DNA from 4 places in the Anoxybacillus sp. FSL W8-0382 genome. Region 2 is predicted to be linked to each of the others. Evidence: riboswitches for the same ligand, from Rfam matches in the RefSeq annotation. Region 2 holds a riboswitch; each other region holds the start of a gene.
The links. A riboswitch is a leader RNA that binds a small molecule or an ion and turns the genes downstream of it on or off. The one in region 2 is predicted to bind S-adenosylmethionine.
Positions count from the first base shown of each region.

Region 1: another riboswitch for S-adenosylmethionine. It lies ahead of NSS60_RS11015 (methionine biosynthesis PLP-dependent protein); the one in region 2 lies ahead of NSS60_RS12815 (methionine ABC transporter ATP-binding protein).
Region 3: another riboswitch for S-adenosylmethionine. It lies ahead of NSS60_RS11500 (bifunctional homocysteine S-methyltransferase/methylenetetrahydrofolate reductase); the one in region 2 lies ahead of NSS60_RS12815 (methionine ABC transporter ATP-binding protein).
Region 4: another riboswitch for S-adenosylmethionine. It lies ahead of mtnW (2,3-diketo-5-methylthiopentyl-1-phosphate enolase); the one in region 2 lies ahead of NSS60_RS12815 (methionine ABC transporter ATP-binding protein).

Region 1 covers NZ_JBBOPX010000001.1:2,092,443-2,099,732, forward strand. Annotated here, with positions in the region: partial or broken gene NSS60_RS10990 (IS701 family transposase) at 1-656, shown strand, start outside; gene NSS60_RS10995 (Rpn family recombination-promoting nuclease/putative transposase) at 990-1,754, opposite strand; tRNA gene NSS60_RS11000 (tRNA-Val) at 1,773-1,845, opposite strand; gene NSS60_RS11005 (HD domain-containing protein) at 2,039-2,575, shown strand; gene metC (cystathionine beta-lyase) at 2,596-3,735, opposite strand; gene NSS60_RS11015 (methionine biosynthesis PLP-dependent protein) at 3,740-4,843, opposite strand; SAM riboswitch class I at 4,906-5,013, opposite strand; partial or broken gene NSS60_RS11020 (extradiol ring-cleavage dioxygenase) at 5,866-6,078, shown strand; gene iscB (RNA-guided endonuclease IscB) at 6,315-7,290, shown strand, end outside.
Region 2 covers NZ_JBBOPX010000001.1:2,407,657-2,414,946, reverse strand. Annotated here, with positions in the region: gene NSS60_RS12820 (IS1380 family transposase) at 1-1,037, shown strand, start outside; SAM riboswitch class I at 1,649-1,754, shown strand; gene NSS60_RS12815 (methionine ABC transporter ATP-binding protein) at 1,830-2,858, shown strand; gene NSS60_RS12810 (methionine ABC transporter permease) at 2,848-3,516, shown strand; gene NSS60_RS12805 (MetQ/NlpA family ABC transporter substrate-binding protein) at 3,533-4,357, shown strand; gene sufC (Fe-S cluster assembly ATPase SufC) at 4,687-5,466, shown strand; gene sufD (Fe-S cluster assembly protein SufD) at 5,482-6,786, shown strand; gene NSS60_RS12790 (cysteine desulfurase) at 6,786-7,290, shown strand, end outside.
Region 3 covers NZ_JBBOPX010000001.1:2,172,998-2,180,287, forward strand. Annotated here, with positions in the region: gene NSS60_RS11465 (Cof-type HAD-IIB family hydrolase) at 1-275, shown strand, start outside; gene NSS60_RS11470 (hypothetical protein) at 365-517, shown strand; gene NSS60_RS11475 (DUF3813 domain-containing protein) at 519-692, shown strand; gene NSS60_RS11480 (YitT family protein) at 716-1,549, opposite strand; gene NSS60_RS11485 (DegV family protein) at 1,638-2,501, shown strand; gene NSS60_RS11490 (DUF3941 domain-containing protein) at 2,533-2,658, shown strand; gene NSS60_RS11495 (YajQ family cyclic di-GMP-binding protein) at 2,792-3,283, shown strand; SAM riboswitch class I at 3,377-3,479, shown strand; gene NSS60_RS11500 (bifunctional homocysteine S-methyltransferase/methylenetetrahydrofolate reductase) at 3,547-5,394, shown strand; gene metH (methionine synthase) at 5,387-7,290, shown strand, end outside.
Region 4 covers NZ_JBBOPX010000001.1:2,008,143-2,015,432, reverse strand. Annotated here, with positions in the region: gene NSS60_RS10610 (carbon-nitrogen family hydrolase) at 86-880, opposite strand; gene NSS60_RS10605 (pyridoxal phosphate-dependent aminotransferase) at 977-2,149, shown strand; SAM riboswitch class I at 2,240-2,347, shown strand; gene mtnW (2,3-diketo-5-methylthiopentyl-1-phosphate enolase) at 2,408-3,628, shown strand; gene NSS60_RS10595 (2-hydroxy-3-keto-5-methylthiopentenyl-1-phosphate phosphatase) at 3,625-4,284, shown strand; gene NSS60_RS10590 (methylthioribulose 1-phosphate dehydratase) at 4,281-4,886, shown strand; gene NSS60_RS10585 (1,2-dihydroxy-3-keto-5-methylthiopentene dioxygenase) at 4,901-5,437, shown strand; gene NSS60_RS10580 (DMT family transporter) at 5,446-6,297, opposite strand; partial or broken gene NSS60_RS10575 (ZIP family metal transporter) at 6,310-7,044, opposite strand; gene NSS60_RS10570 (ATP-binding protein) at 7,056-7,290, opposite strand, start outside.

The DNA of each region.
Region 1 (7,290 bases), 320 kb from region 2:
TCATGGTTCATGCGATGACCCAGGCTTTTCCCTTTGCGTTCCGCCTCTACGACAAGGCGGCTGGGAAAAGCAAGGGGGAACTCGCGATCGAGATGCTTTCTTCTTTGGATGTACACCGTCCTGTTTATGTGCTGATGGACTCTTGGTATCCATCGCAAACGCTCGTGGAAGCTTGTCTGAAAAAGGGATTCCACGTCATCGCAATGCTCAAGGCCAATCGGCTTCTTTATCCAAAAGGCATTGCGGTTCAGGTGAGGGAGTTTGCCCGCTACATCGAACCGAAAGACACTCACCTCGTCACGGTGGGAGAAGAGCGTTATCGGGTTTATCGCTACGAAGGCTCTCTCAAAGGTCTCGATGATGCCGTGGTGCTGCTCGCATGGAAAGCCGATCAATCGATGACATCGGAACATCTTCATTGCGTGTTGAGCACCGATCGCGAGCTAAGCGATGAAGAGATCTTGCGCTACTATGCTGCACGTTGGTCGATCGAATGTTTTTTCCGTCAAGCGAAAGACCAGCTGAAACTCGATGGATACCGCGTTCGCGGGCGTCGGGCGGTGAAACGCTACTGGATCTTGGTGCAGCTTGCTTACGTGTACAGCATGTTCGATTCGAACAGTGATGTTTCGGATGGGCTCGATCTCCTGCGCAAGATTACATGGTAATTATTGTGATTAAAATTGCTCAACTACAGTACCTTAGCTATTTTCAATCCAATCCCTTCTTCACTATAAACGATAGTACTAATGACGCTCTTATTTAGAAGGATTGATGATTTTTAAATGTTTGTCAATGAAAATTTTTATCACACTCATACTTACGGACACACGCACAATGACAACAAAATGAGAACATCTTAAGAAATATTCGTGATAATTTGCAACGTTAGAAGAAAGCGTGTTAAACGGCAAACGAACATCATATTGGCACCCACTCATTGTAAAACAAAAAACTGCCGTCTCCAAAAAGGTCGACGACAGTCCCCCCTACTCCAACAACCGCTCCACTTCTTCTTCCGAAAGGTCCGTGACGTTCGCAATGTCTTTTACACTCATCCCTTTTTTCGCCATCGTTTGTACAAGACGCTTCATTCCTTGCTTTATTCCTTGCTTCACCCCTTCTTCTCTTCCTTTTTCTAACGCCTTTTGTTCATAAGAAATAATCAATTCCATCACTTGTTCTTTTTCTTTCGTCTCCATTTCATTCACCTCGCTTCGCAGTCTTCGTTCTTCTTCATCTGATAGTTTCACATATGTTTCAAAAAAGCCAAACAATAACCGTTGTTTCGCTTCGTCTAATTCCATTCGGACAAGCATGCGTAAAAATTGTTTTTTCAATTCTACCCGTTCACTTTCAGTATACCCCATTTTACTTAGTAGTGCAGCGGCGATCGGGTTGTCTTGGCGGATGTAGTTGCGCCAGTTTTGTTTGCGCAATTCGACAGTAAAAAAACGAAAGTCAAGCACGTGGCCAAAAGGAAATTGGAGGGTAAATGTCGATGGCTCGTCGCGGATCGTATCGTAGCTAAATACAGCAATTGGTACAATGTTTTTACGGTACTTTTCAAACAAACGGCTAAAATAAATAAACATCCGTTCGGAAAACGACGATTGAACGTAGCTTTGATTTTCGATATGAACGATAATTAAGCTATCCTCCCCTCTCAGCTTCGTTTCCACAAGCAAATCAACGCGATACTTCTCCCCTGCCACTACAGGGGAGAAACAACAAAAAACCCCGAGCTCTTTCATCGAACTCGGGGTTTGCGATGATTCCGACTGGGCTCGAACCAGCGACCTCCACCCTGTCAAGGTGGCGCTCTCCCAGCTGAGCTACGGAATCGTATGTTGTTGTGTTATCGAACACATTTTTCATTATACGTATCGTTCCCTAGTTTGTCAAATACTTTTTTTAAAAAATTTTTTCGTCATGACGTCTTTCGTCTGTTTTTTCTTTTCTGTAAAAATAGATATTGCCTTCTTTAAAAAAGACATGATATGATAATTAGAAAAACATTTGAAAGGGATGGTGAGCTATGAGACGTGTCACATTAACTGACATCTTCCTTCACCCCATCACCCAAAAATATTTAAAACGTTCAGGCGTCGCGCACGCCATTGCGACCGCATATCATGCGTATCGCCTTGCCTTGCAATATGGAGTGAATGTTGATTTAGCAACAAAAGCCGCATTGCTTCATGATATCGGGCATTATGAATGGTACTCTAATGGAACATGGGACTATGAAACATATAAACAAAACGACATTCATGCGATTAAAGGGGCGGAGCGAGCACATAAACTGCTTATTCGACTCGGTGAACATCCTCAACACGCCAAAGAAATCGCCCTCGCCATTTTGCTTCATACCGATTCGTATCTTCCAGAAGGAGAATTAAAACGAAAGCCGCTCCAAACGATCGTGAAGCTCGCCGATGAAGCAGATGAAGAACCGGGTGGCAAACATCATTATCGCCAAATCGATGACAAACTCGCCTTGAAAAAAATTCAACAACTTGATCGCATGGTCGAACAGCAAATGAAGCGTGACGCGCTCGACCAAATTAGCTAAGGCTAGGCGATGTTCCTAGCCTATACATATGATAACGCCTGTTCCACATCAGCAAGCAAATCATCGGTCGCCTCTAATCCAACACTTAAGCGCAACAAGCCGTCCGTAATGCCGCGGCGATGGCGCTCCGCTTTCGGCATCGCTGCGTGCGACATTTTCGCCGGATACGATAAAATCGACTCGACCGCTCCTAAACTGACCGCAAACACAGGGATGCGCGCATGTTTCACAAACGTCCGCACCGCTTGTTCGTCCTCCAATTCAAACGACAGCACCGCACCAAATCCGCGCGCTTGATCGCGATGAATATCGTGTCCTTCATGAAAAGAAAGCCCAGGATAATATACGTGCGCAACTTTCGGATGATGATGGAGAAACTGCGCCAGCTGCAACGCCGAACGTGAAGCATAATCTAACCGAACGTGAAGCGTTTTTAACCCGCGCAACACGAGCCACGCATCTTGCACGCCAAGCACCGCCCCGAACGAATATTGCAGTTTGCGCAGCTGTTTTGCGAGACGCTCGTCTTTTACAACCGCCAGCCCGGCTACAACGTCGCTATGGCCAGCTAAAAATTTCGTCGCGCTATGCAAAACGACATCGACGCCGAGATCAAGCGGACGCTGCAACAAAGGGGTCGCAAACGTATTATCTAAAAACGTCAAACAACCGTGCGCTTTCGCAAGCTTCACAACCCCACGAATATCCGTAATTTTCAAAAGCGGATTCGATGGCGTTTCCATATAAATGACTTTCGTGTTCGGGCGAATGTGACGCGCTACCGCATCTAAATCAGTCATATCGACAAACGTATGTTCGATGCCAAATCGGCTCAATACGTCCGTGATGATGCGATACGTTCCACCATACACATCATCGGTAATTAATACGTGATCTCCTTTTGACAACAATAAAAATGCTGTTGAAATGGCAGCCATGCCCGATGCGAACGCAAAACCGCTGACGCCCCCCTCCAGTTCCGCAATCGTTTCCTCAAGCGCCTCGCGTGTCGGGTTGCCAGAACGGCTATAATCGTACTTGCCAAACGTATCAAAATCAAACTGATGAAACGTCGATGCATGATGAATCGGGACGCTAACTGCCCCTGTTTGCGCATCAATTCGCCATTTATTATGAACAAGTTGCGTTTGTAAATCCATCCTTTTACACCTCTTTCATGCGTTGAAACGCTTGAGTTAAATCGGCAATTAAATCGTCCGCATGTTCAATGCCGACCGAAAAACGTAACAAACGATTACACACCCCGTTTGCGATGCGAATATCCTCTGGAATATCCATATGCGTTTGCGTTGCGGGATACGTAATAAAACTTTCGACACCGCCTAAACTTTCCGCAAACGTAATCAGTTTTAAACTTTGTAAAAAGGTATTCACCCATTTTTCATCGCGCACGCGAAACGACAACATGCCGCCTCTCCCCGGATACAATACGTCCGTCACATCTTCATGTTCGACTAAAAATTTATATATCGCCTTTGCGTTTTGTTCGTGCTGGCGCATGCGCAGCGCAAGCGTCTTCATGCCGCGAATTAACAGCCATGAATCAAACGGTGATAACACCGCCCCGATCGCGTTATGATACATCGCGAGTTGCTCGCACAGCTCTTTTCCTTTGGCGACAATGAGCCCGGCTAGCACATCGTTATGTCCGCCTAAATATTTTGTCGCGCTATGAATGACGATATCAGCTCCTTTCGTTAATGGCTTTTGTAACACAGGGGTATAAAACGTATTATCGACGATAAGAAGAAGCCCATATTGCTTCGCGAACGTTGCCACCGCTTCAATATCCGCCTCTTGCATAAGTGGATTTGTCGGCGTTTCTAAAAAAATCGCTTTCGTTTTTTCAGTCACATGCGCCTTTACCGCATCGAGATCGCGAAAATCGACGTATGTAAACGACAAACCGTATTTCTTCCACCCTTTTTCAAATAGCCGATACGTTCCGCCATATAAGTCGGCGGAAACGAGAAAATGGTCGCCGCTTTCAAACAGAGCAAACACCGTTTGAATCGCTGCCATACCTGAGCTACACGCAAACCCTTGATCCCCTTCTTCTAACTGCGCAATCGCCTCCTCGACAATACGTCTCGTCGGGTTGCCGGTTCGAATGTAATCGTACCCTGTCGACTGTCCGATCCCTTCATGCCGATACGCTGTTGAAAAATAGACAGGCGGATTGACCGTCCCTGTCACCGTCTCGCTTCGATTGCCAATTTGCGCTAATATCGTTTCCACATGACTCATTCGCTCTCTTCCTTTCTAAAAAAATAAAAGCCTTCAAAGAAGAAGGCTTTTACAGTCGCTTCTTCTTATCTTCCGAATTGAACGCCAATTCGCTGGATTTAGCACCTGACCGCTTTCGGCTGGTTGCTGAAGGTTCATCGGGCCAGTCCCTCCCCTTCTCTTGATAAGAACGTAAAACGGTATTGAATTTTCTGATTTTTAACTAATGTACATCATTTACAACAAAATTGCAACTGTTTTCTTCACTAAAAGTTGTGCTTGATTTTTTCGCAACATGCCCCCCTCGCGCTTGTAAGGAAAAATCAGTGAGTCAATGATTTTTGCAAATCCTTGTCTAGGAGAGCATATCGCTTGTCAAGCACATGTTGTGATGATGAACCCCTTTTTTATATAAAAAACAACAAATAAGTCTTATCTGATATAACGGAACGCATACCTCCTTATATAGGAATATGACAAACCTTATTTTTTACAATAATGTGAATTATATAGAATTTTTGACTATAAATCATGTAAAATATATCTTAAATTATAATTATTACAGAAGAAACAGAAAACGAAAAAGAGATTGTCGTTCAGTTCGATTTGTCTAATCAAGAAAAACACGAGATGAGTATCGTCAATGAATTTGGGAAAGAAATAACCTTTATCGTTGAGCCCTTTATTTTATCGGAAAGCATGAATTATGACAAAGTAACTAATTACTAAGGACGGAGAGCAATGGGATACTTTTCACTTGTAGCCATTATTATTTTTGCATTTTCACTATTTTTTCTTTTGAAATGTGCTTACCAGCTAAAAAAAAATAGCGATATACAAATTAAACAAAACGAACACATTATCCAATTACTAATAGAACAAAATCATAAAAAGAGATAATGTAATAATACATGTTCTCACCTCTTTTTCATGATTAATCACATTCATCGTCATGTTATGCACAACTGCCCGACCATGCGCCTCGGATGCAAAAATCGACAAATCAGAAATATATATGGTACATTAAAAAAAGGAGTGAGATAATGAAAGCACCTGCTTTATTTCTTGCGCATGGATCACCGATGTTAGCGATTGAAGATAGCTCATATGCATCGTTTTTAACAACGCTCGGAAAACAGATGCATCCAAAAGCTATCGTCGTCTTCACTGCACATTGGACGACGCGTCAACCGACCGTTTCGTCGATTGACGGAACGTATGAGATGATTTATGACTTTTCCGGCTTCCCACGTCAACAACCCAATGACTAAGGTCATGGGCTTGTAAGCCCCATGTTGACCAGACCAAGGCTTGAAACAGAGCCTACGTTATAGATGTCATGACACGTTCGGGTGCTTCTCCAGCCCGTTCCTCTGTCGTGCAAGGTTAAACAAGCGTGGTGGGTAGCGCTAGTGTCTTGCACATAACAAGCATCTATAACATGGTCGAGGAGAATATGACCTGCTTTATGCAGAGGAAAGGGGAGAACCCTATGGTTTTTGTGTTAGACACAAACAAACGTCCGCTTGCTCCTTGTCACGAAGCAGTTGCAAGAAAGCTGTTGAAACAAGGGAAGGCGGCGATTTACAGGCGATTTCCATTTACCATCATCTTGAAAAAATCAGTAGACGAATCAGAAATTAAAGCAACATATCGGCTAAAAATCGACTATGGAAGCAGGCATACAGGATTAGCGATTTTGCGAGGACAAGAAGTGGTATGGTTAGGGCAACTTGACCATCGCACAGACATCAAGGAAAGAATAGATAAAAGGCGTGCTTTTCGTCGAGCAAGACGAAATCGAAAAACAAGATACAGAAAACCACGCTTTCTGAACCGCAAGCGAAAGGAGGGATGGTTGCCTCCATCACTAGAGAGTCGTGTGCAAAATATCCAAACATGGGTTAGCCGTCTAAAAAAGTTATGCCCCATTGGACATATATCATACGAAAATGCCAAATTCGACACGCAACTCATGCGAAATCCTGAAATCAATGGTGTAGAGTATCAACAAGGCACGCTACAAGGATATGAAGTACGGGAGTATTTGCTTGAAAAGTTTGGGCGGAAGTGTTGTTATTGCGGAAAAGAAAATGTTCCACTTGAAGTGGAGCATATCATTCCAAAATCGAGAGGTGGAACAGACCGAGTGGATAACCTATGTCTTGCCTGTCATGACTGTAATCAGCGCAAAGGAAGTAAGACAGCAGAAGAATTCGGGTATCCGCACATTCAAAAGCAAGTCAAAGAATCATTAAAGGATGCAAGTGCTATCAACTCGACAAGATGGAAAGCGTATGAAGTGTTAAAGCAGACAGGATTAGATGTCGAGTGTGGAACAGGTGCACGAACGAAAATGAATCGTATTCGTTTAGACTTGCCGAAAACACACTATTTTGACGCTTGTTGCGTGGGAGAAAGCACACCAAATCACTTATATTTCAAAACAAAAGAAGTGTTATTTATCA
Region 2 (7,290 bases):
CGATTCTTTGGGAGGAGTCCATGCGTCTATTGATTCAACGACATGCCACTTTGTCCCCTTGTTGGACGAAAGGGAAGGCGACATGGCTCCCTCTTGATCTCGATGGCTCCCCATTTGACAACTCCGATACGAAAAAAGAAGGAGTGAGTCGAACGTATAAAGGATTTGACGGTTTTACACCATTGTTTGCGTATGCAGGGAAGGAAGGGTATATCGTTCATGCCGAGTTGCGTCCCGGAAAACAACATGTGCAAGACAACATGCCTTCGTTTTTAACGACCGCCATCCGTCGAGCTCGTCCACTTACTGCGTCTCGTCTGCTTGTTCGCATGGATGCAGGAAACGACGCGGAAGCGAATGTGCACGTATGCCTAAAGGAAGACGTGGACTTTGTCATCAAGCGAAACTTACGCCGAGAATCGAAAGCGCTTTGGTTTCAGATCGCTTCGCAAAAGGGCAAACGCGTCGACGATGGACAAACCGAAGGAGTACAAACGTATGAGCTATGCCTTCCACAGACGGTAGCGATCGATGGAAACACGTATACGTACGTTCAAGTCACCCAAGTGACGGAACGAACGATGGAACGCAATGGACAGCTGATGCTCGTTCCTGATTATGAAGTGGAAAGCTATTGGGTGCGGCTCAAAGGAAACGAGCATGTTCGAATGAGCGATGTGCTCGCGTTGTATCATGATCATGCGACATGCGAACAGTTTCATAGCGAACTCAAGAGCGACTTAGATTTAGAGCGACTTCCATCTGGGAAGATGAAAACGAATGCGCTCGTGTTGGTCATGGGAGCATTCGTGTACAACCTTCTTCGCCTGATTGGACAAGATCTATTAAGCGATCCGAGACATCCATTGCATCATAAAGTGAAACGCCGTCGCATCAAGACGATCATTCAGACGGTGATCACGATGGCGGGACGACTCGTTCGCCGATCACGGCAGCTATGGATGAAACTGACACGAAGGAGTGGCTATAGCGAGCCCCTTCTGAACCTGTACATCAAATGGAGAGAAGGAGGATAACGAACGATTGTTCGTGATTCTGTACTCATCTTATCCCTCTGTCCTTTTTTTGTTTTTCATTTGGTTTACATACCCAAAAAAGATAGTTGTTTCATTTTCGAGAGTGAAGATGACATCTGTTTTAAACATAAAAAGGGAGGGATGGATCACGCATCCATAAATCCAGCAACAAAATCAAAGTTGATGTCATCTTATCACGGATTCAGGTACTCAACTACAGTAATTAAATATAAATTGAAATTTTGTTTTACATCCAGCCGATCACTCGCAATGTTATAGCATAGTCGAATTGTATGGGAGCAAAATAGAAACGAGAAATCGGAAATTCTTTATTGCAACTTATGTATATAGCTACAATTGATAAGTTTAACTTCATTTTTTGGACTGAAGTGGCTGATCTAAAACGTATTAGCGTTTTGGATCAGCCCTTTACGCTTTCGTGTGAGCGGTTGTTGCTCGATCGCCCGACATTAGCAATATAATGATTTCTCATATTAAAGTCAAAAAATTTTTATTGACATCGTCCTTTTTTCGATGATATACTCACATTCGTAGTTCAACATCATTCTTGAATACATTAAAACGTTAACTGAATAAAGCGTTTAAAAGCGCTCTTATCAAGAGAGGTGGAGGGATGTGCCCGATGAAACCCGGCAACCGTCAGCGCTGCTGAAATGGTGCCAATTCACACAAAGCGTTTGCTTTGAGAGATAAGAGACAGAATGGACGATTCGCGCCTTTCTGTTCTCTTGAGCAGAAAGGTTTTTTTCATGGAAGGAAGGTGACAGCAACGTGATCACATTATCGAATGTAACAAAAGTGTATAAAGCAGCAAGTGGGAATGTAACGGCAGTCGATCATGTGAATTTGCATATCGAACAAGGAGAAATTTTTGGTATTATCGGCTATAGCGGCGCAGGGAAAAGCTCGCTCATTCGGTTATTGAACGGATTAGAAAAGCCGACGAGCGGTGAAGTCATTGTTGATGGGAAAGATATGGGGAAAATTAGCGGGAAGCAGTTACGCCAAGCGCGCCAACAAATCGGTATGATTTTTCAACATTTTAATTTACTTTGGTCGCGAACAGTGCGCGAAAATATTGCTTTTCCGTTAGAAATTGCTGGCGTGCCGAAAGAAGAACGGATGAAGCGCGTCGATGAACTCATTCAGCTCGTCGGTTTGCAAGGGAGAGAAAATGCGTATCCGTCACAACTGAGCGGCGGACAAAAGCAACGCGTTGGTATTGCACGCGCATTAGCGAACAATCCGAAAGTGTTGTTGTGCGATGAAGCAACATCGGCGCTTGATCCGCAAACGACCGACTCAATTTTAGACTTGCTTGTTGACATTAATAAACGTCTTGGTTTAACGATCGTATTAATTACACACGAAATGCATGTTATTCGTAAAATTTGTGATCGTGTAGCGGTCATGGAAAACGGAAAAATTGTCGAGATGGGCGAAGTGCTTCACGTGTTCCGCAAGCCAGAGCAGCCGATTACGAAACGATTTGTTCAGCAAGTCACAGAGCCGGAAGAAACGAAAGAGGCGATGTTGCATCTTCTTGAGCGATATCCAAATGGAAAAGTTGTACAGCTTACATTTGTTGGCGAAGAAGCTGAGCAACCACTCATCACGCACATCATTCGACAATTTGATTTGAACGTGAACATTTTGCAAGGGAAAATTTCGCAAACGCATCACGGTTCATACGGGGTGTTGTTCGTTCATTTAGACGGTGCGAATGACGAGATTGAGCGAGCGCTCGATTTCATTCGCCAGCAAGAAGTTGAAGTGGAGGTGTTGGCGAATGTTCAATGAACTATTTCCGAACGTCGTTTGGGATAAAATATGGGCGGCCACGACGGAAACGTTGTATATGACCGCCGTCTCCGTTGTCGCAACGTTTGTGCTCGGTATTTTACTCGGATTGTTGCTGTTTTTAACGTCTAAGGGAAACATATGGGAAAATCGTTTTATTAACGGTGTGATCGCATCGTTCGTCAACATTTTTCGTTCCATCCCGTTTATTATTTTAATTATTTTGCTCATCCCGTTTACAAAGCTTGTTGTCGGTAAGATTCTTGGGGCAAATGCCGCGTTGCCTGCACTAATTATTGGTGCCGCGCCGTTTTATGCACGCATGGTCGAAATTGCGCTTCGTGAAATTGATAAAGGTGTTATTGAAGCGGCAAAAGCGATGGGGGCGACGACAGCAACAATTATTTGGAAAGTGCTTCTCCCTGAAGCGTTGCCAGCACTTGTATCTGGTATTACAGTTACAGCGATCGCGCTCGTTGGTTATACAGCGATGGCAGGAGTTGTCGGTGCTGGAGGGCTTGGAAACTTAGCGTATTTAGAAGGGTTTCAACGTAACAATAACGACGTCACGTTCGTTGCAACAGTGCTCATTTTAATCATCGTCTTTATCATTCAGTTTATTGGTGACCTTGTCACTTCTAAAATAGATAAACGATAAAAGGGGGAAAAAACAAATGAAAAAATGGTTCTCTTTACTTGTTGCTGCAGTTGTTGTATTAGCGCTCGCTGCTTGCGGAAAAAGCGAAAGTGCCGAAGAAAAGACGAATAAGCTTGTCGTTGGTGCATCAAACGTGCCACATGCCGAAATTTTAGAAAAAGCAAAACCGATTTTAAAAGAAAAGGGTATTGAATTAGAAATTGTTACATTCCAAGATTTCGTATTACCAAACAAAGCATTAGCAGATAAAGAGTTAGATGCAAACTATTTCCAACACATTCCTTATTTAGAAGCACAAATGAAAGAACATGGCTATGACTTTGTAAATGCTGGCGGTATTCATATTGAACCAATCGGTGTATACTCTAAAAAATATAAAAGCCTTGAAGAGCTACCAAACGGTGCAAAAATCATTATGAGTAACTCTGTTGCTGATCACGGTCGTATTTTATCGATGCTTGAAGAAAAAGGACTAATTAAATTAAAAGATGGTGTCGATAAGACGAAAGCAACAATTGATGACATTGTTGAAAATCCGAAAAATTTAGTATTTGAAGCAGATATCGAAGCAGGATTGCTTCCGCAAGTGTATAAAAATGATGAAGGAGATGCGGTATTAATTAACGCAAACTATGCGTTAGATGCCGGATTAGATCCAGCAAAAGATCCGATTGCGGTTGAATCGCCAGAAAACAACCCATACGTGAACATTATCGCGGTTCGTAAAGGTGACGAAAAACGTAAAGAAATTCAAACGCTTGTTGAAGTGTTGCAATCAAAGGAAATTCAAGACTTCATTTTACAAAAATATAACGGTGCTGTTATTCCAGCAACGAAATAAGGATGCCCATTCGGGCGTCCTTTTATATTTTCTCGAAAACGACGCATGATAAAAAGGAAGGAGGAGTACATATGTCGATAGAACAAGGTTTACGCAACACATGCCTCATGTTGGACGAGCGTTTAACGCGTTTACTCACGTGCATTAAAAGGATAGGGCTCTCCTATCCTTTTTTACATACGTGATAAATTAAACCAACTTTAGAAACAGAAAAGTATCAAAATGCTTGCAATAAGGTTGCTAATACTTTTCATCTGTTATAAAATTGTAATGAGAATAAAGTGAGAATTACGTTTCATGAACATAAGCGAAACTGGAGGTATTTTTTTATGGCAACATTAACGATTAAAGATCTTCACGTTGCAATTGATGGAAAAGAAATTTTAAAAGGGGTTAACCTTGAAATTAAAGGTGGCGAGTTCCATGCGATCATGGGGCCGAACGGAACAGGGAAATCGACGTTATCCGCTGCCATTATGGGGCATCCAAAATATGAAGTAACAAAAGGAAGCATTACATTAGATGGGCAAGATGTATTAGAAATGGAAGTAGATGAGCGCGCTCGTGCTGGGCTATTTTTAGCGATGCAATATCCGAGCGAAATTAGCGGTGTAACAAATGCGGATTTCCTTCGTTCTGCTATTAACGCACGTCGTGGAGAAGGAAACGAAATTTCATTAATGAAATTCATTCGCCAATTAGACGAAAAAATGGCGTTTTTAGAAATGAATCCAGATATGGCGCATCGTTATTTAAACGAAGGATTTTCAGGTGGAGAGAAAAAGAGAAACGAAATTTTACAATTAATGATGTTACAACCGAAAATTGCTATTTTAGATGAAATTGACTCAGGCCTTGACATTGACGCATTAAAAGTTGTTGCAAAAGGTGTAAACGAAATGCGTAATAGCGACTTTGGCTGTTTAATCATTACGCACTATCAGCGTTTATTAAACTACATTACGCCAGATTACGTGCATGTTATGATGCAAGGACGCATCGTGAAATCTGGTGGTCCAGAATTAGCACAACGTCTTGAAGCTGAAGGATACGACTGGATTAAAAAAGAATTAGGCATTGAAGATGAAGTCGTTGAGCAAGAAGCGTAAGCGTTAGGAGGATTTATGATGATCGAGACGAAACTACCATTCGACCAACAGTATGTGCGCTCTTTTTCTGAAGGGCGTGGAGAACCGGACTGGCTTTTAAACGTTCGCTTACAAGCTCTTGCGCAAGCGGAACAACTTCCTTTACCGAAGCCAGATAAAACAAAAATTGATCGTTGGAACTTTACACAATTTTCTACTCATCTCGTTGAAAGCGCACCGCTTTCGTCGTTAGAAGAGTTGCCAGAAGAAGTGAAAGTGCTTATTGATATCGATGAGGAACAAAAAAATGTATATGTGCAACGCGATCATACATGTGCATACGTATCGCTTGCAGATGAACTAAAAGAAAAAGGTGTTATTTTCACCGACTTAGCGACAGCTGTCCGCGAACATGGTGAGCTTGTGCAAAAATATTTTATGGACGGCGTCAAAGTAAATGAACATCGTCTGACAGCGCTTCATGCAGCGCTTGTGAACGGCGGGGTGTTTGTATACGTACCAAAGCATGTCCAAGTCGATGTGCCATTGCAAGCGGTATATGTACATGAAAAAGCGGAAGCGTTATTTAACCATGTCATTATCGTTGCGGACGTCGGTAGCAAAGTGACGTATGTTGAAAACTATATTTCAACACGTGAACGTTCCGAAGCGATCGTGAACATCATTGCTGAAGTGTTTGCATTAGACGATGCGCAAGTATTTTTTGGCGCTGTGGACAGTTTAGCTAAAGGAACGACGACATATGTGAACCGTCGTGGAATTACAGGCCGCCATGCGCGCATTGAATGGGCGCTCGGTTTAATGAACGACGGAAATACAATTTCAGAAAACATTACGCGCTTGATCGGCGATGGGTCTTTTGGTGATACAAAGACAGTTGTTGTGAGTCGCGGTGAGCAAGTCCAAAACTTTACGACAAGTGTTATTCATTACGGCAAGCATACGGAAGGATACATTTTAAAACATGGCGTAGTCAAAGATGAAGCGACATCCATTTTTAACGGGATTGGTAAAATTGAGCACGGGGCATCAAAATCAAACGCAGAGCAAGAGTCGCGTGTGCTTATGTTAAGCCCGAAAGCGCGCGGCGATGCAAACCCGATTTTGTTAATTGATGAAGATGATGTGACAGCAGGCCATGCGGCATCGGTCGGCCGTGTCGATCCGACGCAACTATATTATTTAATGAGCCGCGGTATTCCGAAAACGGAAGCGGAACGATTAATTATTCATGGCTTTTTAGCACCAGTCGTCAATGAAATTCCGATTGAGCGTGTGAAAAAACAATTAATTGAAGTGATCGAAAGGAAAGTTAAATGATGAACGTAAAAGAACTTCGTCAACTATTCCCGATTTTAGATCAACAAGTAAACGGCAAACCGCTCGTTTATTTAGACAGTGCAGCAACGTCGCAAAAACCGTTGCCGGTCATTGAGGCGATTGACAATTATTATCGACAATATAATTCAAACGTTCATCGTGGCGTGCATACGCTCGGGACGAAGGCAACTGACGCATATGAAGGGGCGCGTGAAAAAGTGCGCCGCTTCATCGGTGCCGCTTCGACGGAAGAAATTATTTTTACGCGCGGGACGACAACGGCCATTAACTTAGTGGCGGCAAGTTACGGTCGCGCAAACGTGCGCGAAGGCGATGAAATCGTTATTACGTATATGGAGCATCATAGCAATATCATCCCATGGCAACAAGTTGCTAAACAAACAGGGGCAACGTTAAAATACATTCCGCTTCAACCAGACGGCACGATCCGGTTAGAAGATGTGGAACAAACAGTCACGCCAAACACGAAAATTGTTGCGATCA
Region 3 (7,290 bases), 230 kb from region 2:
GTTGGACAGCCCCGTGGCACGTCATCGAAATCGTCCGAAGCGGCATTCATAAAGCAGTCGGTCTTGAAAAAATTGCTTCCTATTACGGTATTCCACGCGAGCGCGTCATCGCTTTTGGCGATGAAGATAACGATATCGAGATGTTAAAATGGGCTGGATTAGGTGTCGCGATGGGCAATGCGATTGAACCGCTAAAAGCGGTCGCAGACGATGTGACAAAAACGAACGAAGAAGACGGGATCGCTGTTTATTTGCAATCATTATTAAAGTTATAAAAAATTCCCTTACGTATTGTGACGTAAACATGAACAAACTATCATCGACGCCATATGCGTCACAAGCGGCAAACAAGGGGGCGTATCGTGTGGGCAAACGAAATAAATCAAAACGTTTCGTTCAACAAGGTGCTGATGCGGTTTATAAACATGATGAGCGCATTCCGTATCATATGACGTATGAAGAAGCGGAACAACGCAAAGCAGAAAAAGCGGATCATACGAATCTCGGGGGATTTTAATATGGGTAATCCGTTATTTCAACAAGCAAAAGAAGCGGTCGCTAAAGCAAAAGAGGAAAAAACAGAACGCGCCATCGCTGTAGCGAAAAATGCGCTCTCATCCGCTTTTGCGAATGCGAACGATGCGGAACGAAGACAGTTGCACGATTTGCAAGATGAGCTCGATACATTGTAAAAAGCTGCGCGTCACGCGCAGCTTTAATCTTTTCGGAAAAACCCGACGACTTCTGTCGTTTGCATAATATTTGTAAACGCCTTTGGATCGACTTCTTTAATAATTCGTTTTAAATCAAACAACTCATAACGTGTAATAACGATCATAAGCATATCTTTATCTTCGTTTAAAAATGCTCCTTTCGCCGGAATGACGGTAATGCCACGAATCATTCGCGACTTGATCGCTTGCTTCATCTCTTCCCCTTTTGTCGTAATAATGAGCGCAGTTAATTTTTGATGGCGCGTATGAATCGCATCGATGACGCGCGTCGTCACATATAACGTCACGAGCGTATATAACGCTTTTTCCCATCCGTACACATATCCAGCGGTTAAAATAATAATCGAGTTTAACGCAAAAATGTACGTGCCGACCGAACGATCATTGACGCGAGACAATACGAGCGCAATAATATCTAATCCGCCTGTTGACGCCCCCCATTTTAACGTCCAGCCCGTTCCGACTGCTGCAATCACTCCGCCGAAAACGGCGTTCAATAAAATGTCTTCAGAAAGCGGACGAACAGGAATGATTTCAAGAAATAGCGACATAAACACAACGCTTAAAAAGCTATAAAACGTAAACGATTTTCCTACTTTTTTCCATCCTAAAATGGCCACAGGAATGTTAAATAAAAAAAGCAATAAACCTGTCGAAATAGCATAAGGCGTATAGTCGCCTACGACTTTGGAAATGAGCTGCGCCGCTCCAGCAAACCCACTCGTATATACGTTCGCTGGAATTAAAAATAAATTCATGCCGATGGCGTTTAATAATCCGCCAATGACGACGACAAACAGTTTTTTTACGTCCACAGAACATCCTCCTACAAAGCGATAAAAATTGTTTTTTTTCATAATAATCGCTACACTTAAAATAAGTACATACATAGGGGTGATTGAAATGAATATTAAAATTATAGCGGATAGCGGGTGCGATTTGCCACTTTCTTTTATACAAGAAAAACAAATTGCTTTTTTACCGTTAGCTGTTCATATAAACGACAAAGACTACGATGATCAACTGACGATCCAGCCAAAGCAAGTATACGATGCCATGCGCGCAGGCGACGTACCGAAAACATCGCAAGCAAAACCAGCGCAAATGGAAGAGCTATTTACGACGCTCGCCAAAGAAAACATTCCTGCCATTTATATCGCCTTTTCCTCTGCTTTATCCGGTACATATCAAACAGCGGTCATGATAAAAAACGATGTGCTTGAACGATACCCTGATGCAAAGCTAACGGTTATCGACTCGAAATGCGCATCGCTCGGTCTTGGGCTTGTCGTAAAAAAAGCCGTTGAGCTTGCAGAAAGCGGTATCGCATATGAAGATGTCGTGACGACCATTGAAACGTATTGTCGCCATATGGAACATATTTTTACCGTTGATGACCTACAATATTTAGCGCGCGGCGGTCGCGTCAGCAAAACAGCAGCATTTGTCGGCGGGGTATTAAACATTAAACCACTTCTTCACGTCGAGGACGGGAAATTAATCCCGATTGAAAAAGTGCGTGGACGGAAAAAAGTGTTGAAACGAATGGTCGAGATCATGCGAGAGCGCGGAGCAGACGTGCAAAACCAGCTCATCGGCATTAGCCATGGCGATGACGAACAAACGGCGCTCGAACTAAAAGCGATGATTGAAGAAACGTTCGGCTGCAAACAATTTTTCATTTCTGAAGTCGGCGGCGTCATCGGAGCACATGCCGGACCGGGAACGATCGCCCTCTTTTTCTTGAATAAACAGCTTGGGCATTGATTACACTACCCTTTAAAGGGGTGACGAAGCGATGACAAGCGACAACGACAAAAAAGCAAAAGACAATAACGCGAAACGACACGAAAAAAATATGGAGCGCGAAAAAAATCGCCAAGCTGGCAAGCGCGCCTACTCAAAAGAAACGAACCATTTGTAAACAAAAAAGATGCTCGCGCGGAGCATCTTTTTTACTTCGTTTGAATAGAAAGCATAATAAAGATTTTGTAAAGTTGTTCATATGTCAACAACCGACTATAATGGAAGCACAATATTTGTTTGAGGTGATCCATATGTCAAAAGAAAGTTCATTTGATATCGTGTCAAAAGTCGATTTGTCGGAAGTCACAAACGCCGTCAACATCGCGTTAAAAGAAATTCAAAATCGCTATGACTTTAAAGGGAGCAAAAGCGACATTTCGCTTGAAAAAGACGAGCTTATTCTTATTTCCGACGACGAGTTCAAACTAGAACAACTGAAAGATGTGCTCATCGGCAAACTTATTAAACGTGGCGTCCCTACAAAAAACATTCAATACGGAAAAGTGGAAGCTGCGTCTGGCGGAACGGTGCGCCAGCGTGCGAAACTCGTTCAAGGCATCGACAAAGACAACGCGAAAAAAATTAACACAATCATTAAAAATACAGGTTTAAAAGTGAAAAGTCAAATTCAAGAAGACCAAATTCGCGTCAGCGGCAAAAGTAAAGACGATTTGCAAAAAGTCATCGCCGCGATTCGCGAAGCAGATTTACCGATCGACGTCCAATTCGTCAACTACCGTTAAGAAGGCTATGCGCCTTCTTTTTTCTTTTCTCAAATAAAATAGTTGAATATTTCTAAAAAATCAGTTACATTTATGAGTAACTTCATACACATCATCTTATCGAGAGAAGGGGAGGGACTGGCCCGATGAACCTTCAGCAACCTGACGATCGTCAAGGTGCTAAGTCCAGACAAGCGATTCGCTTGGAAGATAAGAAGGAGCGTGCAACGTCTTCTTCTTATGGAGGAGACTTTTTTATTTGAAAAAGAAACGGAGGAATGGACGTGGGATTGCTAGATGATTTAAAAGAACGCATCGTCATCGCCGATGGAGCGATGGGGACGTTATTATATGCGCACGGCATCGATCGCTGTTTTGAAGAATTAAATGTGACAAAGCCTGAAGAAATCGTTCATATTCACGAAGCGTATATCGATGCAGGAGCTGAAGTCATCCAGACGAATACGTACGGAGCGAACTATGTAAAGCTCGCCCGCTACGGATTGCAAGATGATGTCAAACAAATAAACGAAGCAGCCGTTCGGCTCGCCAAGCAAGCCGCAAAAGGACGCGCCTATGTGCTCGGCACAATTGGGGGACTCCGCAGCACAAATAAAAGCACCATTTCGCTCGAAGAAGTGAAACGAACGTTTCGCGAGCAACTGTACGTCTTGTTAAACGAAGGCGTCGATGGCCTGCTGCTTGAGACGTATTACGATTTTGAAGAACTGCAAACCGTTCTTTCCATCGCTCGCCAAGAAACGACGTTGCCGATCATCGCCCACGTCACCTTGCACGACATTGGCGTCTTACAACATGGCATGCCGCTTGCAGATGCGCTGTGTCAACTCGAACAGCTTGGCGCCGATGTCGTTGGCTTAAACTGCCATCTCGGTCCGTATCATATGTTGCGCTCGCTTGAAGAAGTGCCGATTCCGACGCGCGCCTTTTTATCGGTGTACCCAAACGCAAGCTTGCCGCAATATCGCGACGGACGGTTCGTTTATGAAACGAGCGAACAATATTTTGAAGAAACAGCGCGCGCCTTTCGCGATCAAGGAGTTCGACTCATCGGCGGATGTTGTGGAACGACGCCGAAACATATTTCCGCTATCGCTCGCGCCCTGTCCGACCGCACACCTGTATATGAAAAAAAAGTGAAACAACGGCATACAATCGTCGTGCAAGAAGCGGAACAAACATCTGCACCTTCCCTAGCTGACATCGCACGCACGCGCCGTTCGATCATCGTCGAGCTCGATCCACCAAAAAAGCTCGGCTTAACAACATTTTTAGAAGGCGCCAAAGCGTTGAAAGAAGCACATATTGATGCGCTAACGCTTGCTGACAATTCGCTAGCAACACCACGCATTAGCAACGTCGCTGTCGGAACGATCGTCAAACAACAACTGAACATGCGCCCGCTTATTCACATTACATGCCGCGACCGCAATTTAATCGGCTTACAGTCGCACTTAATGGGGCTTCATACGCTCGGCATGACCGATGTGCTCGCTTTAACCGGCGATCCATCAAAAGTCGGCGACTTTCCAGGGGCGACATCCGTCTACGATTTATCGTCATTTGACCTCATTTCGTTAATTCGTCAATTTAACGAAGGGCTTTCGTATTCTGGAAAACCGCTCGGACAAAAAACGAACTTTTCCATCGCTGCGGCCTTTAATCCGAACGTACGCCATTTAGATAAAGCGGTGAAACGACTAGAGAAAAAAATTGAATGCGGAGCGCAATATTTTTTAACGCAGCCGCTATATAGTGAAAAACAAATCGAAGACGTATACGAGGCGACAAAACATTTGGCGACGCCAATTTACATCGGCATTATGCCGCTTACAAGCGCTAGAAACGCCGACTTTTTACACCATGAAGTACCGGGCATTACATTGTCTGATGACATTCGCGCTCGCATGGCCGCTTGCGCCAATGACCCGATTCAAGCAACAAAAGAAGGATTGGCAATCGCCAAATCGCTTATCGACGCAGCATTCGATTTATTCCAAGGTATTTATTTAATTACACCGTTTTTACGTTACGATATGACAGTCGAACTCGTTCGCTACACGCACGAAAAAGAGCGGCTCAAAAAAGAAAGGACGGTTTACCATGGCTAGTTTACTCGAACAGCTTGAAAAGAAAATTTTAATTATTGACGGGGCAATGGGAACGATGATTCAAGCCGCCAACTTAACAGCGGATGACTTTGGCGGTGAAGCGTACGAGGGATGCAATGAATATTTGACGATCACCGCCCCAGAAGTCATTGCCCACATTCATGAAGCTTATTTTGAAGCGGGCGCGGACATCGTCGAAACGAATACGTTTGGCGCAACGAACATCGTATTAGATGAATACAATCTCGGACATATCGCCCTTGAGTTAAATATCGAAGCGGCAAAGCTCGCTAAGCGAATCGCGGAGCAATATTCAACGAGCGATTGGCCACGCTTTGTTGCTGGTTCGATGGGACCGACGACGAAAACGTTATCTGTTACAGGCGGAACGACGTTTTCTGAACTTGTCGCCGCATACGAACAACAAGCGCGTGGACTATTACTTGGCGGCGTCGATCTTCTTTTATTAGAAACGTGCCAAGATACGTTAAACGTCAAAGCCGCTTTTCTAGGCATAACCGAAGCGTTTAAAACGGTCGGAAAACAAGTGCCGCTTATGATTTCTGGAACGATTGAACCGATGGGAACGACGCTTGCCGGACAGACGATCGAATCGTTTTTTATTTCGATTCAACATATGAAACCATTTGCCGTCGGCTTAAACTGTGCAACCGGTCCAGAATTTATGACCGATCATTTGCGCACGCTCGCCTCCCTCGCCAATACAGCCGTCAGCTGTTATCCAAACGCCGGTCTTCCGGACGAAGAAGGACATTATCACGAAACGCCAGACATGCTCGCGAAAAAAATTCGCCAATTTGCCGAGAAAGGATGGCTAAATATCGTCGGCGGCTGTTGCGGTACGACGCCTGAACATATTCGCGCCATCGCTGAAGCCGTTCGCGACGTGCCACCGCGCGTCATTCCGAAACAGTTTCCGATGCATGCCGTCTCTGGCATTGATGCGCTCGTTTACGATGAGACGATGCGCCCGCTTTTCGTTGGAGAACGAACGAACGTCATCGGTTCGCGCAAATTTAAGCGGCTCATTGCGGAAGGAAAATATGAAGAAGCGGCAGAAATTGCTCGCGCTCAAGTGAAAAACGGGGCGCACGTCATCGACATTTGTTTAGCCGACCCTGACCGCGATGAAAAAGAAGATATGGAACAATTTATTCAACAAGTCGTGAAAAAAGTGAAAGTGCCGCTCGTCATCGACTCGACAGACGAAGACGTCATTGCCTGCGCTTTATCGTATTCACAAGGAAAAGCAATTATTAACTCGATTAACTTAGAAGACGGCGAAGAACGATTTGAAAAAATTGTTCCGCTTCTTCATCAATACGGAGCAGCGGTCGTCGTCGGCACGATTGACGAACAAGGCATGGCGATCGAAGCGAAACGAAAACTTGATATCGCCCTTCGTTCATACGATTTACTCGTCAACAAATACGGTGTCTCACCGCACGACATCATTTTCGATCCGCTCGTTTTTCCGATCGGCACAGGAGATGAACAATACATTGGTGCAGCGAAAGAAACCATTGAAGGCATTCGCCTCATTAAACAACATTTGCCGAACTGTTTAACGATGCTCGGCATTAGCAACGTCTCATTCGGTTTGCCACCTGTCGGGCGCGAAGTGTTAAACTCCGTCTTTTTATACCATTGCACACAAGCTGGTCTCGACTATGCGATCGTCAATACCGAAAAATTAGAGCGATTCGCTTCCATTCCTGAAGAAGAAGTACGTTTAGCCGAGGCGTTGTTATTTGACACAAACGATGAAACGTTAAACGCGTTTATTCAATTTTATCGCGATAAAACGAAACAGCCGAAACAAGCAAACGTCCATATGACGTTAGAAGAACGGCTCGCCGCATATGTCGTTGAAGG
Region 4 (7,290 bases), 400 kb from region 2:
TTTATCATTATTTGAATGTTTTGAATAGTGAAAACGTTTCGTGAATTCGCTTGATTTGAATCATACATCGCTTCTCGCTTGTTTGTCAATCTTTTTTTTCAAAAATTTTATACACGTCTGGACGACGATCGGCAAAAATCGGGATGCGGGCGCGTACGCGTTGTACTTCGCTTATGTCGATCGTTGCCTTGATGACTGTTTCTTGTTCGCTTCCTTCTGCAAGAATATTTCCCCACGGATCGATAATCATCGAATGCCCAGCAAACGTGTTGTTCGGGTCTTTTCCTGCGCGGTTGCACGCGACGACGTAACATTGATTTTCGATCGCTCGCGCCATTAATAACGTGCGCCAATGATGAAGGCGCGAAAGGGGCCATTCCGCAACGACAAATAACACTTCCGCACCGTTTAGCGTATGCGCGCGAATCCATTCTGGAAAGCGAATGTCATAACAAATGACGCCTGCGCCCGTCACACCGTCAAGCGAAAATATACCCGTCGTTTCCCCAGCTTGCAAATGTTTATGTTCATCCATCAATTTGAACAAATGAAGTTTACTATATTCACAAACGACATCGCCGTTTCGATGGACGATATACATCGTATTCGTTATGTTGTCCGCCACTTTTTTCGCGACCGATCCACCGACGATATGCACACGATACGTGCGGGCAAGTTCGGAAAGAAACGCCTTCGTTTGTTCGCCGTTTTCATCGGCAATATGAGTAAGCCTCGTTAAATCGTAACCTGTCGTCCATAGTTCAGGTAAAACGACGACATCGGCTTCTTTCGCGATTTGTTCCATGTAGCGCACGACTGTTTGTTTATTTTTTTCCGGTGCTCCAAACGCAATGTCCATTTGCACGCAAGCGATATTCATCTCATTCACCTCAAAAAAATTTTCTTTACATTTTGATTTTTACGATATATGATTCTTGACTAGAATTTCAACCTTTTTGTGAAGTAGGTGTGAAAAATGAAAACATTTCCGCAATCGAACTTGTTACAGCAACTTCCGAAGCAATTTTTTGCTTCGCTCGTGCAAAAAGTGAACGCAGTCATTGCCAAAGGGCATGATGTCATTAATCTCGGACAAGGAAATCCAGATCAGCCGACACCAGCGCACATTGTAAGCGCGATGCAACAGGCGGTAGCAAAGCCTAAGTATCATAAATATTCACCATTTCGCGGCTATTCGTTTTTGAAAGAAGCAGTGGCGACGTTTTATAAACGCGAGTATGGCGTGACGATTGATCCTGAAAAAGAAGTCGCTATTTTGTTTGGCGGAAAAGCAGGGCTTGTTGAAATGCCGCTTTGCTTATTAAATTCGGGCGATGTTGTGCTCGTTCCTGATCCCGGTTATCCAGACTATTGGTCGGGGGTCGTGCTTGCGCGGGCGCGCATGGAAATGATGCCGCTACGGGCGGAAAACGGCTTTTTACCTAATTACGAGGAGCTAAACAAAGATGTCGTTCGCAAGGCGAAACTGATGTTTTTAAACTATCCGAACAATCCGACCGGCGCAACCGCAACGAAATCGTTTTTTCAAGACACGGTTTCGTTTGCTGAAAAACATCGTATCGGTGTTGTACACGATTTCGCATACGGAGCGATCGGCTTTGACGGGAAAAAGCCAGTAAGCTTTTTACAAGTCGAAGGGGCCAAAGACGTCGGCATTGAAATTTATACGTTCTCAAAAACGTACAATATGGCAGGATGGCGCATCGGTTTTGCGGTCGGTAACGAAAGCATGATCGAAGCGATCAACGTATTACAAGACCATTTATACGTCAGCATGTTCGGGGCGATTCAAGAAGCGGCAGCAGTCGCACTACTTGATTCGCAACAATGCGTCGCCGAGCTTGTCGCGACGTATGAAGCAAGAAGAAACACGTTCGTTCATGCATTGCGTGACATCGGCTGGGATGTGCAAGCGCCAGCAGGTTCGTTTTTCGCTTGGCTTCCGGTGCCAAACGGCTATACGTCGGAAACGTTTGCTGACCTTTTGCTTCAAAAAGCGCACGTGGCGGTCGCTCCGGGCATTGGGTTTGGCGAACATGGGGAAGGCTATGTGCGCACAGGGCTGCTCACAAGCGAAGCAAGACTTCAAGAAGCAGCGGAACGCATCGGGCGGTTGCAACTTTTTTAAAAAAATGATTGACAAACGCCACATGTGCTGTCATAATTCGAATTAAATTTGTGAAAAACGAACTGTTTGAAAAATTTTATACATTGCGAATTCTTATCAAGAGTAGGCGGAGGGACGAGCCCGATGAAGCCCGGCAACCGACTTAACAAGTGTTAAGCACGGTGCTAATTCTCGCAGCAGTGCGCTGAGAGATAAGAAGAGACGAACGATTGAGCCTCTTCTTATGAAGAGGTTTTTTATTTGTAAAGGAGTGGGAAGATGATTACCGCAACATATTTGATCCATGACGACAAAGACTTAGTGAAAAAAGCGGAAGGGATTGCGCTTGGATTGACTGTCGGGTCGTGGACCGATTTGCCGCAGCTTGAACAAGAGCAGTTGAAAAAACATAAAGGCGTTGTTCAGTCCATTGAACAGCTCGAAGAAGATGAGCGGGTCAATACGTTTTTTGGCAAAAGACTAAAACGTGCGCTCGTGCGCATTTCGTATCCGAGCGTCAATTTTAGCGCCGATTTTCCAGCGATTTTGACGACGACGTTTGGAAAATTGTCGCTTGACGGAACGATTAAACTTGTTGACTTAACGTTTTCGGACGAACTGAAGCGTGCTTTTCCCGGCCCGCGCTTTGGCATTGACGGCATACGCGAAAAGCTTAGCGTTTTTGACCGTCCGCTTGTGATGAGCATTTTTAAAGCGGTCATTGGGCGTGATTTACAATACGTCACCGAACAATTAAAACTGCAAGCGCTCGGTGGGGTCGATCTCGTCAAAGACGATGAAATTTTATTTGACAATGACTTAACGTCGTTTGAAAAGCGCATTGTCGCAGGAAAACAAGCGCTACAAGACGTGTACGAACAAACAGGGCATCGGACGTTATATGCGGTCAATTTAACAGGTAAAACGTTTGAACTAAAAGACAAAGCGAAGCGTGCGGCGGAGCTAGGGGCGGACGTGTTGTTGTTTAACGTGTTTACATACGGACTTGACGTGTTGCAAGCGCTTCGTGAAGATGATGACATTCGTTTGCCGATTATGGCGCATCCGTCGTTTAGCGGAGCGATCGCTTCGTCGCACGTGTATGGCGTCAGTTATGCGCTTTTACTTGGGAAATTGTTGCGCATGGCAGGGGCAGATTTTTCGCTCTTTCCATCGCCGTACGGAAGCGTTGCGCTTGAAAAGCAACAGGCGCTCGCCATTTCTGAGGAGTTGACGAAAGAAGATTTGTTTTTACGCGCATTCCCTGTTCCATCTGCCGGCATTCATCCAGGGCTTGTGCCGCTTCTTATGCGCGACTTTGGCATCGATTGTGTCATTAACGCGGGCGGTGGAGTGCACGGACATCCGCAAGGCGCTGTCGGTGGCGGGCAAGCGTTTCGCGCCGCGGTGGAAGCGGTGCTTTCTGGGCGTTCGCTTCATGAGGCTGCGACGGAAAACGAAGCGTTAAAACAAGCGCTTGACTTATGGGGGAGCGCATGATGAAGCCGGTCATTTTTTGCGATTTTGATGGGACGATTACGTTAAACGATAATATTATTGCTTTAATGAAACAGTTTGCTCCGCCGGAGTGGGAAGCGATCAAAGACGATATATTGGCGCAGGCATGTACGGTGCAGGAAGGAGTCGGGCGCATGTTTTCGTTGTTGCCGACGACGCTGAAAGAAGACATCGTGCAATTTCTGATTGACACCGCCCGCATTCGCGACGGATTTTCCGACTTTGTCGCGTTTACGAACGAACGGCAAATCCCGCTTTATATCGTGAGCGGCGGCATCGACTTTTTCGTTTATCCGCTGCTTGACGGACTGATTGAAAAAGAGCGCATTTTTTGTAATAGCGCCGATTTTAGCGGGGAAACGATCCACATTACGTGGCCGTATGCGTGCGATGAACATTGCGAAAATGAATGCGGGTGCTGCAAGCCGTCGCTTCTTCGTAAACTCGCGCCAAAAGGGGCAAAAACGATTGTGATTGGCGATTCCATTACCGATTTAGCGGCGGCGAAACTAGCCGATCACGTCATCGCGCGCGACTTTTTACTTGAAAAATGCCGTGAGCTAAACTTACCGCATACGCCGTTTACGACGTTTTATGACGTCATTCATGTGTTGAAAGAGAGCGAGGTGATTGTATGAAAGAGAAATGGGAAGAGCTAGCGGAAGTCAAACGAGAGCTAGCGGCGCGCGACTGGTTTATGGCGACAAGCGGCAATTTGTCGCTGAAAGTGAGCGATGAGCCGCTTACCTTTCTTGTCACCGCAAGCGGAAAAGATAAACGAAAAGAGACGGCGGAAGATTTTTTACTTGTCGATGCTGACGGACAGCCAGCGGAGGCGACGCACTTGAAACCGTCCGCAGAAACGTTATTACATGTCGAAATTTACAACAAAACGAACGCCGGTTGCGTTTTGCACGTGCATACGGTCGACAACAATATCGTTTCAGAACTGTACGGTGACGAAGGGGAAGTCGTCTTTTCGAATCAAGAAATAATTAAAGCGTTCGGATTATGGGAGGAAGATGCGCAATTTCGCATTCCGATTATTCCGAATTTCGCCCATATTCCGACGTTAGCAAAAGCGTTCGCCGACCATGTCCATGGAGATGCTGGTGCGGTGCTTATTCGCAACCACGGCATTACCGTTTGGGGAAAAGATGTGTTAGAGGCGAAAAAGTTTTTAGAAGCGTGCGAGTTTTTATGTCAATATCATGTGAAATTATTGCTTATTAAACGATAAGGGGGAAAATATGTATGGCAGTCATTAAAGTGCGAAACACAGGGGAAGTGATTGAAGGAAAAGAAAACGTTGCGGCGTTTTTAAACAACCAAGGGGTGTTGTATGAACGGTGGGATGCAAGCAAACTTCCTGCTCATTTACAAAACAAGTTTGTATTAACAGACGAAGAAAAAGCGGACATTTTAGCGACGTTTCAGACGGAAATTGAAGATTTAGCGAAGCGGAGAGGCTATAAAACGTGGGACGTCGTGGCGCTTTGTGAACAAACGCCAAATTTAGAAGAGTTGTTGAAAAAATTTGAACAAGTGCATACACATACGGAAGATGAAGTGCGGGCGATCGTCGCTGGTCATGGCATTTTCGTCATTAAGGGCGATGAACAAACAGGTTATTTTGACGTTGAACTAGAGGCAGGCGACGTTATTTCCGTACCAGAAGGAAATCCGCATTTCTTTACGTTAATGGACGACCGTCAAGTCGTTGCCGTCCGTTTGTTTATTGATCCATCCGGATGGGTGGCACATCCATACGTAGAAAAAGAAGGGGAATAACGCCCCTTCTATTTTTTTGTAAACAGCACAACGCCTGTGATCGTAATGAACGAACCGATCCATTGTGCCACCGTTAACGTTTCATGAAGCAATATGTATGCAAACAATGCGGTAAAAAGCGGATTAAAATTTAAAAACATCCCTGCTGTTGTGGCACCGACTTGTTTCACGCCGACGTTCCAAAGAAACATCGCAAGCACTGTCGCCCCGATGCTCGTATAGATGAGCGCAAGCAAAAACGAGACGTTTACGTGATGAACGGAAAAGGAAGATACAAATGGCAACAATCCAACGACGCCAAAGACGCCTGACCAAAACGTTGCCGCAAGCGGAGAATACCATTTCATGACCGCTTTTGCGCATGCGGAATAGATGCCCCAAACGATGACGGCAGCGATCATCCATACATCGCCGATATTGACGTGTAGCACGCGATGAAGCTGTCCGTGCGTCATAAATAAAAGGACGCCGATAAGGGAGACGGTCATGGCTAACCATTGTCTCATCGTCAGTTTCTCACGGTATACGACGTAAGCAACAAGCGCAATCGCCATCGGATTTAACGTTGAGATGAGCCCGACGTGATCGGCCGATGTGTAGCGAAGCGCCTGAAACATAAAAACGTTAAATAATACGACGCCTGTCATGCCCATCGCAATAAGCGGGATAATGCCGCGTTTTTGCAGGCGGACGGACCGTTCTTTTTTTAATACGATCGGAAATAAAAAAAGAACTGCGATCGTCCAGCGCATAAACGTTAATGAAAGGGGGGAGGCGTGCGGCACGAGCAGTTTGCTTGCGACAAAGTTGCCTCCCCATAGTGCGCTTGTCAATAAAAGAAGCATATAATATTTCGACATGATCCTCATCCTTTAAAACGTTTCGATTAAAAAGACCATCAGTAACAATCCGATAATAAAGGCATACGTGGACGATTGTTCGTTTCCGTCGCCATGGCTTTCCGGGATCAACTCTTTATAAATGATAAACAACATCGCGCCAGCTGCGAACGCCAAACCGTACGGAACGAGCGAATCGACGACGGACGTTAAATAATAGCCAGCGATCGAAGCGACGAGTTCAATAAGTCCTGTGCCCATCGCCATGAAAAACGCTTTTCCTTTTGAAATGCGTTGATTAAATAAAAAAAGCGCAACGAGCAATCCTTCTGGAGCGTTTTGAAAGCCGATCGCTAAGGCGATTAAGTTGCCGATTTCGCCCCCTTCCCAAGAGGCGTAGCTCACGCCAACTGATAGTCCTTCCGGGATGTTATGGAGCGTAATGGCGGCGAGCACAAGGAGCGATTTTTTATCAACAGCTATGCTGCTTTCAGTATGCTTTAAATCAATATGCGGCACCATTTTTTCAAGAAGCGTTAACGTCAATACGCCGATGCATAGTCCAACCGCAAGCGAGAGAAACGTTCCTGAAGATAGCGCTTGAGGAATGAGGCCGAGCATGGATGCTGCCATCATGACTCAAGCGGTAAACGCAAGCAACATATCGCGCCATTGGTGCGTAAGGGAGCGCGATAAAAATAAAATGGGAATCGCGCCAGCACCTGTTGCTAGCGCAGATAACGTACTGCCAACAAGCATGTCAAACATGTTTCCACCTCCTACTGTAAAGGAAGGCGAACGGTAATCGTCGTTCCTTTATTTTCTATACTATGAATGTCGATCGTTCCTTCATGCATGTCAACGATTCGTTTACATATGACAAGCCCGAGTCCTGTTCCCGTTTGCTTCGATGTGACAAACGGTTGAAACAGTTTGTTTTTTACGTCGTTTGGAATGCCGCATCCATTGTCCGCCACTTGCAGCACCGCCCAGTCGTTTTGTTTCGTCAGCAAA